Regions from separate parts of the Rhodococcus sp. NPDC019050 genome, predicted to be linked through region 2. Evidence: riboswitches for the same ligand, from Rfam matches in the RefSeq annotation. Region 2 holds a riboswitch; the other holds the start of a gene.
What was found. A riboswitch is a leader RNA that binds a small molecule or an ion and turns the genes downstream of it on or off. The one in region 2 is predicted to bind cyclic di-AMP.
Positions count from the first base shown of each region.

Region 1: another riboswitch for cyclic di-AMP. It lies ahead of AC0B44_RS18975 (C40 family peptidase); the one in region 2 lies ahead of AC0B44_RS02315 (transglycosylase family protein).

Region 1 covers NZ_JBVOON010000021.1:73,575-76,974, forward strand. The annotation lists gene AC0B44_RS18965 (hypothetical protein) at 1-63, opposite strand, end outside; gene AC0B44_RS18970 (C40 family peptidase) at 94-1,140, opposite strand; gene AC0B44_RS18975 (C40 family peptidase) at 1,285-1,860, opposite strand; cyclic di-AMP (ydaO/yuaA leader) riboswitch at 1,874-2,034, opposite strand; gene AC0B44_RS18980 (DEDD exonuclease domain-containing protein) at 2,549-3,400, shown strand, end outside.
Region 2 covers NZ_JBVOON010000001.1:478,697-482,096, forward strand. The annotation lists gene AC0B44_RS02305 (hypothetical protein) at 9-251, shown strand; gene AC0B44_RS02310 (YccF domain-containing protein) at 248-640, shown strand; cyclic di-AMP (ydaO/yuaA leader) riboswitch at 888-1,118, shown strand; gene AC0B44_RS02315 (transglycosylase family protein) at 1,126-1,716, shown strand; gene AC0B44_RS02320 (hypothetical protein) at 1,844-2,032, opposite strand; gene AC0B44_RS02325 (helicase-associated domain-containing protein) at 2,093-3,400, shown strand, end outside.

The DNA.
Region 1 (3,400 bases), on a different contig from region 2:
GAGCCCGGCCAAGCCGAGTCGTTCCCACCGCCGATGACGATTTGTCGACGCAGGCGCAGGCACGGCGGCCAGTGTAAGCGGGCCGCCGTTCGGTCAGTAGCGGCGCGCGCTGTGGAACGGGAAGCTTGCCATCGACTGCACCTTGACGGGCACACCGAAGGTGGAGGCGTGCACGATGTTGCCGTCGCCCGCGTACAGGCCCACATGGGAGGCGTCGTCGTAGAAGATCACCACGTCGCCGGGCTGAAGGTTGTCGCGCGAGACGGGGATGCCGCCCTGTGCCTGGGCCTGACTCGAGCGCGGCAGGGTCTTGCCCACCTGCTTGTAGGCCCAGACGACGAGACCCGAGCAGTCGAACTGGTTCGGTCCGGTCGCACCCCACACGTACGGGTCACCGATCCGGGTCAGGGCGGCGCGCAACGCTCCCCCGCCGGTGCCCGGAACGAGGTGCTGAAGGATCTTGTCGGCGTCGAGGCCGGGAGGGAAGGGAGTGCCCGCGAGGATTGCCTTCTCCTCGTCGCTCAGCGCGTCGAACGCGTCGAGAACGCCGGCGATCTCGCTTTCGAGTTCCGACTTCCGCCGCTGCAGATCGTCGCGGAGGGCCTGTGCCTCTTCGGCCGCGCGCGCGGCGGCGTCCGCCGAGCGCTGCGAGGCGGCTGCGACTTCGGCGGCTGCGGCAGTCGCGACCTTGAATCCCTCGACGTCGCGTGCGGTCTGCGCACCCAGCACGTCGAGCAGCACCATCTGGTCGAGCATCTGCTGCGGTGAATCGCTGACCATGAGGGCGAAGAGACGGTTGGTGCGGGCGCCCCGGTAGTTCGCCTGCGCGAGTTTGTCGACGGTCGGCTTGAACCGCGCGACCTCGGCCCTCGCCAGATCGAGCGCGGAGCGATCCTCGGCGGCGACCGTCTCGGTGGCCTGCTGGTCGGCGATCTTCGCCTCCAGGTCGAGCCCGGCATTGTGGAGCGCCTCGGTGGTCTGTTCGGACCGGCGTGACAGGTCCGCGAGATGTTCGAGCTTCGCCGTGGGGCTGTCGCCCGCCGGGTCGGCTCCTGCGGGTGGGATGGAGATGGCGAGCGCGATCAGGACCGCTACCGCCAAAAATGCACGAACTGACTGCTTCGTCCTACCGGAAACCACGAAGGCGCATCCTTTCGAAAGGTCTCGACGAGGTTACGGAACGGCATACGTTTGTGTCTACCCGGTGGTAACGGACAGGAAGACCGACGTGAGGGTGGGTCCGGCCGGAGCCGGACCCACCCTCACGAGCTGTCGAACCTGCGATCAGAAGCGGCGTGCGCCGTCGACCGGCATCGAGTCGAGCGGTGCGATCTTCACCGGCTGGCTCGAGGTGGAGGCATGGACGATGTTGCCGCCACCGATGTAGATACCGGTGTGGCTGCCGCCGTAGAACGACACGACGTCGCCCGGCTGCAGAGCGTTGAGGCTCACGGCCTGGCCGGCGACGGCCTGGTCGTAGCTGGTGCGGGGAACGTTCAGTCCGGCCTGCTGGTAGGCCCACTGCACGAGACCGGAGCAGTCGAACGAGCTCGGGCCGGCTGCACCGTAGACGTAGGGCGAGCCGATCTTGCTCTGGGCGGCATCGGCCGCACGCTGGCCGACCGAGGTGAACGGGGCGTTGTACGCCGCCGGTGCGGGGGCAGCGCCCGGCTGCTGGGGGATGAGGTTGGCGACCTCGGGCGGCAGGGTCACGCCGGCGGGCAGGTCGAAGGAACCGACGCCGGGGATGTTCACGGTGTCTGCCGCGGCGGGGCCGGCGGAGACGGTCACTGCGCCGAGCGCGATGGCTCCGGCGACGAGCGCGCGCCGAACGGTGCGCTTGTTGTTCTGCGAAACCACGAGGGGGGTGCTCCATTCTTCCGTTCACCCGCCGACCGAGTTAGCTGACGGGTTCGGGCCGGAAGTCAGCCCTACCCTTCGCCGCGAGCGGCGGAAGGGATTCACCCCAGATACTTAGTGGGTCCCCGGCTCGGATACTCCGTACTGGAGCGTCCGATTAGGCGGTTACCGAGCGGCTCCGACACCGGGGGTGGGCCGGAAAACTCTCCGCTTGGTCTCGAGAAGATTACGAAACGGCAACGGAGAAGTCGAGCGCTCCCAGGCTATTTTGTCCGATTCGCTCGTTTTGCGGCCTAATTCGTCGAATTTGATCAAGTTCGGTAACGGCTACATAACGAGGAGTTTGCTTTTGCTCCGAGCCCAGCTCGCGGGTTCGCCGGCGCACCCCACACCCGCCGCGCCTCCGCCGACGCCTTCGCTGGTCGTCGGCTTTTCCGGGCCCTCACCGCACCCGAATGCCACGCCTGCCCAGCGCACCGCCGACCGGCAGGCCTACCGGTATGTTTCGGTGCCCCCGGCCGACTCGGATCCCAAACCGGAAACACCGTGTGACGCTCGTCTCGATCGCCCAACGCCATCTGCCACCTCCGCGTTTTCCCAGGTGAGCTCCGGACCGGACTCGGTGCGGTCGCAGCACCGTTCGGATCCGTCGCCAGCTCTGTCGGTGCCGATTCCTAGGCTCACGCGCATGACGTCGCCGCCACGATTCACCGAATCCGGGCCCGGAGTGCAGCTCGGTTTCGACGAATTGGACACCCCCCTCCGAGACACCACGTTCGTCGTCGTCGACCTGGAAACCACGGGCGGCAGGGCAGGTGACGACGCGATCACGGAGATCGGCGCGGTCAAGATCCGCGGCGGTGAAGTGCTGGGCGAGTTCGCGACCCTGATCGATCCCGGACGAGCGATTCCGCCGCACATCGTGCAGCTCACCGGCATCACGACCGCGATGGTGTACGCCGCACCGAAGATCGAGGAAGTCCTGCCGGCGTTCCTCGAGTTCGCCGCAGGATCGGTGCTCGTCGCCCACAACGCCGGGTTCGACGTCGGATTCCTCAAGGCCGCAACCGCGCGCTGCGGCGTGGCGTGGCCGCGCTTCCCGGTGGTGTGCACCGTCAAACTGGCCCGTCGCGTCCTGGGCCGCGACGAAGCACCCTCGGTGAAGCTGTCGGCGCTCGCGCAACTCTTCCGCGTCTCGACGCAGCCCACCCACCGCGCACTCGACGACGCCCGCGCCACCGTGGACGTCCTGCACGCGCTCATCGAGCGCGTCGGCAATCTCGGCGTCCACAGTCTCACCGAACTCCGCGACTACATCCCCGCCGTCACCAGCGAACAGCGGGCCAAGCGCACGCTGGCGGCGCATCTCCCCCGACGGCCAGGCGTCTATATATTTCGAGGACCGTCCGACGAGGTGCTCTACGTCGGCACCGCCGTCGACCTCCACCGTCGGGTCCGCTCCTATTTCACCGGGTCGGAAACCCGCCCGCGACTGCGCGAAATGGTCGCGGTCACCACTCGTATCGACCACGTCGAGTGT
Region 2 (3,400 bases):
TGGACGGCGTGGGTAATTCTTCCTCCGCTTCCTCCAAAGCTCCCGGCAACGGCCTCCTCAAGGCCGCCGTTGCGTGTTTCGTCGTCGGTGTCGTCGCGGTCGTGGCCATCTTCCTGGTCCCCGCGCTGACGGACGGGACGCCCGGTCTGCTGCTGTATCTGCTCACGCTCGCGTGGCCGCTCGGATTCGCCCTGGCTGTCGCATTCGCCCTGAAGTCGGGCCGCCGCGCCCGGGACGGTAGGAATACATGAGGGTCCTGCTCAACATCATCTGGCTGGTCTTCGGTGGCTTGTGGCTCGCGCTCGGCTACTTTCTGGCCGGCGTGATCTGCTGCATCCTCATCATCACGATCCCGTTCGGGATCGCGTCGTTCCGGATCGGTGTCTATGCGCTGTGGCCGTTCGGCAAAACGACCGTCGAGAAGCCCGGTGCGGGCGCCGCGTCGCTGATCGGGAACGTCATCTGGATTCTGGTGGCGGGTATCTGGCTGGCGCTCGCCCACATCACCACCGCGATCGCCATGGCGATCACGATCATCGGCATTCCTCTGGCAATCGCCAACCTGAAGATGGTCCCGATCTCTCTGATGCCCCTCGGCCGGGAAATCGTTTCGGTGGACGCACGTCCCCAGTACCTGTGACCTTAGTCACATCACGGCGCAGTAACAAACCGGCCTCGATAGAGGATTGAGTCATAACGCACGCGACTACCTGCGCCTTCGCATGCCTCCCGCCCCTGATACCCGGAGTCCCGGCCGAATAGTCGCGCGTTATCAAATGGTGACACTCGACCGTCGAACCGTTACGGTCATGACCGGTCGAACCGCCTGGTTCGGCCGGTCCGAATCCGCCGCGCCAAATTCCTGTCCCGCGGATTCGGAGGTCCCGACGAAAGATCCACGGGGACAGGAAACGGGGGACCCAACCGGTCTCCCAGGGAATCGCCCGGTTCGCCGAACGATTTCCAGGAGGCCCGGACCGACGCCAGCGCCGGTCCTAGGGGTGAAGCCGTACCGCTCCCAGGAGCATGCGATCCGTCACCGACGGAACGCGACGGCCGGGCTACCTCTTCAGCCCGAACCCGACAGCTGACCTCGTAGGTGCGTACGGAGAGGAAATCCCGATCATGAGCGGACGCCATCGCAAGCCCTCCAACACCGGTCGTACCGTCGCGAAGTTCGCGCTGACCGGCGCAGTCCTCGGTGTCACCGGCGTCGCCTTCGGCGGCACCGCTGCGGCAGCACCCGATTCGGACTGGGACCGCCTCGCACAGTGCGAGTCCGGCGGCAACTGGGCCATCAACACCGGCAATGGCTACCACGGTGGCCTGCAGTTCTCCCCCAGCACCTGGAACGCGTACGGCGGCAACGAATACGCCCCCACCGCAGAGCAGGCCAGCCGCGAGCAGCAGATCGCTGTTGCCGAGCGCGTCCTCGCCGGCCAGGGATGGGGCGCATGGCCGTCCTGCTCCTCGAGCCTGGGCCTGTCCAGCGCCGCTACCCAGCGCGCTGTCGACGCGACCCCGAGCACGCCGTCCACGCCCGCTGCCCCGAGCGTCAGCAACGCGGTGCCGCAGCTTCCCGAGACCGCCGCACTGCCCCCCGAGGCCCAGAACATCATCGCCGGCTTCGAGCAGGGCGTCGAAGCCCTCCAGGATGCCGGCATCCAGCTCGATCCGAGCGTCCTCGACGCCGTCCGCGCCGTTCTTCCTCAGTAGTTCTTCACGGCACAGCAAAGAGCCCCGCACCGATGCCGGTGCGGGGCTCTTTGCTGTGCCGTGAAGGTGAACGAAGCGTCCACCGTCGATACGCCCGGCCCCTTCCGGGGCCGGGCACGACGAAGAATCAGCGGTTGATGACCGTGCGGGGATGCGTGTAGGGCAGGTCCTCGACCGGCAGAGGGAAGTGCATGTCCTCGCCGTAGGGCGAGAGCGGGCCGGTGCGCGTGGAGGACAGTTCGGTGACCGCATGGTCTCCGTCCGCCAGCTCCGGCCATCCGCGGTCGACGTACTGTTTCTTCGAAGAGGTAGCCATGCCGCCCATTTTGGCAGGTGAGTTCGTGGTGGGCCACCTCAGGTCTCTAATCTGAAACGGATGACCTCGACCACCCCCGCGCCCGACACCGCACCGGACTCCCTCGCCCTCTGGTTGTCGGGCCGACGCGACACCGAACTGGCCGCTGCCCTGCACGCGCGGCCCGACCTCGTCGTCCCGCCACCTGCGACGATGGCCGTCCTGGCGAGCCGCGCGCAGCAACGCGCGTCGGTCTTCCGGGCCGCCGACGACCTGACCACCGCAGACTTCGGCATCATCGCCGCGCTCGCCGGTCTCGGCGCGGTCGACGCGGCCGTGTCCCGCACCGACCTGCTCGAGGTGCTCGACGGACGCATCCCCGTCAAGGCGACCGACCGGATCCTGGGCAAGCTCCGTGGGCTGTTGCTCGTGTGGGGACCCGCCGAAAGCCTTCGGCTCGTCCCCGCCGCGGTGGACACCGTTCCGTGGCGGATCGGACGCACCGGCGACGTCGACCTGCCGTCGCGGGAAGAACTCGAGGCCATGCTCGACGAACTGGAGCCCGCACAGCGCGGGATCCTCGACACTCTGGCCCGCACTTCGCCGGTGGGGCGCACCCGTGATGCTGCTCCGGGCACCCCCGAGGACAGGCCCGTCCAGAAGCTTCTCGCTGCGGGACTACTCATCCGCATCGACGACGAGACCGTGGAACTGCCCCACCGCGTGGGTCAGGCGATCCGCGGGGACGCGCCGTTCGATCCCGGGTCGCTGACCGCACCCCGCGCGCCCAAGGCCGTGCGCGCCCTCGCGGACGTCAACGCCACCGCTGCCGGTGCCGCGCTCGAACTCCTCCGTCATTGTGAGGATCTGCTCTCGGCCCTGGGCGACCAACCCGCGCCCGTCCTCAAGGCCGGAGGGCTGGGAGTGCGGGAACTCCACCGCCTGGCGAAGACGGTCGGTATCGAAGATCAACATGCCGCGCTGCTCGTCGAGGTGCTCTCGGCCGCCGGGCTTCTCGCCCGCGGAATCCCCGACCCGCCTCCCCCCGGGGACATCGACGACCACTGGGCTCCCACCACCTCGGCCGACGCGTGGCTCACCGCCCCCACCGCGCACCGCTGGGCGGTTCTGGCGGGGGCGTGGCTGGGCATGGCCCGTCGGCCGTGGATGGCCGGCCGGCGCGACCAGAGCGACAAGCCGATAGCCGCGCTGTCCGACGAAGTGAAGTCCACGACCGCCGTCCGCGACCGGCGACTGCTGCTGGAGGTGCTCGCCGACGTCCCCGGTTCCGCACCGGACATCGCGGAGATACGAGCCGTTGCCGCGTGGCGCCGGCCGCGCTGGGCAGGCCGCTTCGACCTCGACACGGTGACCGAAACGGTGCGTGAG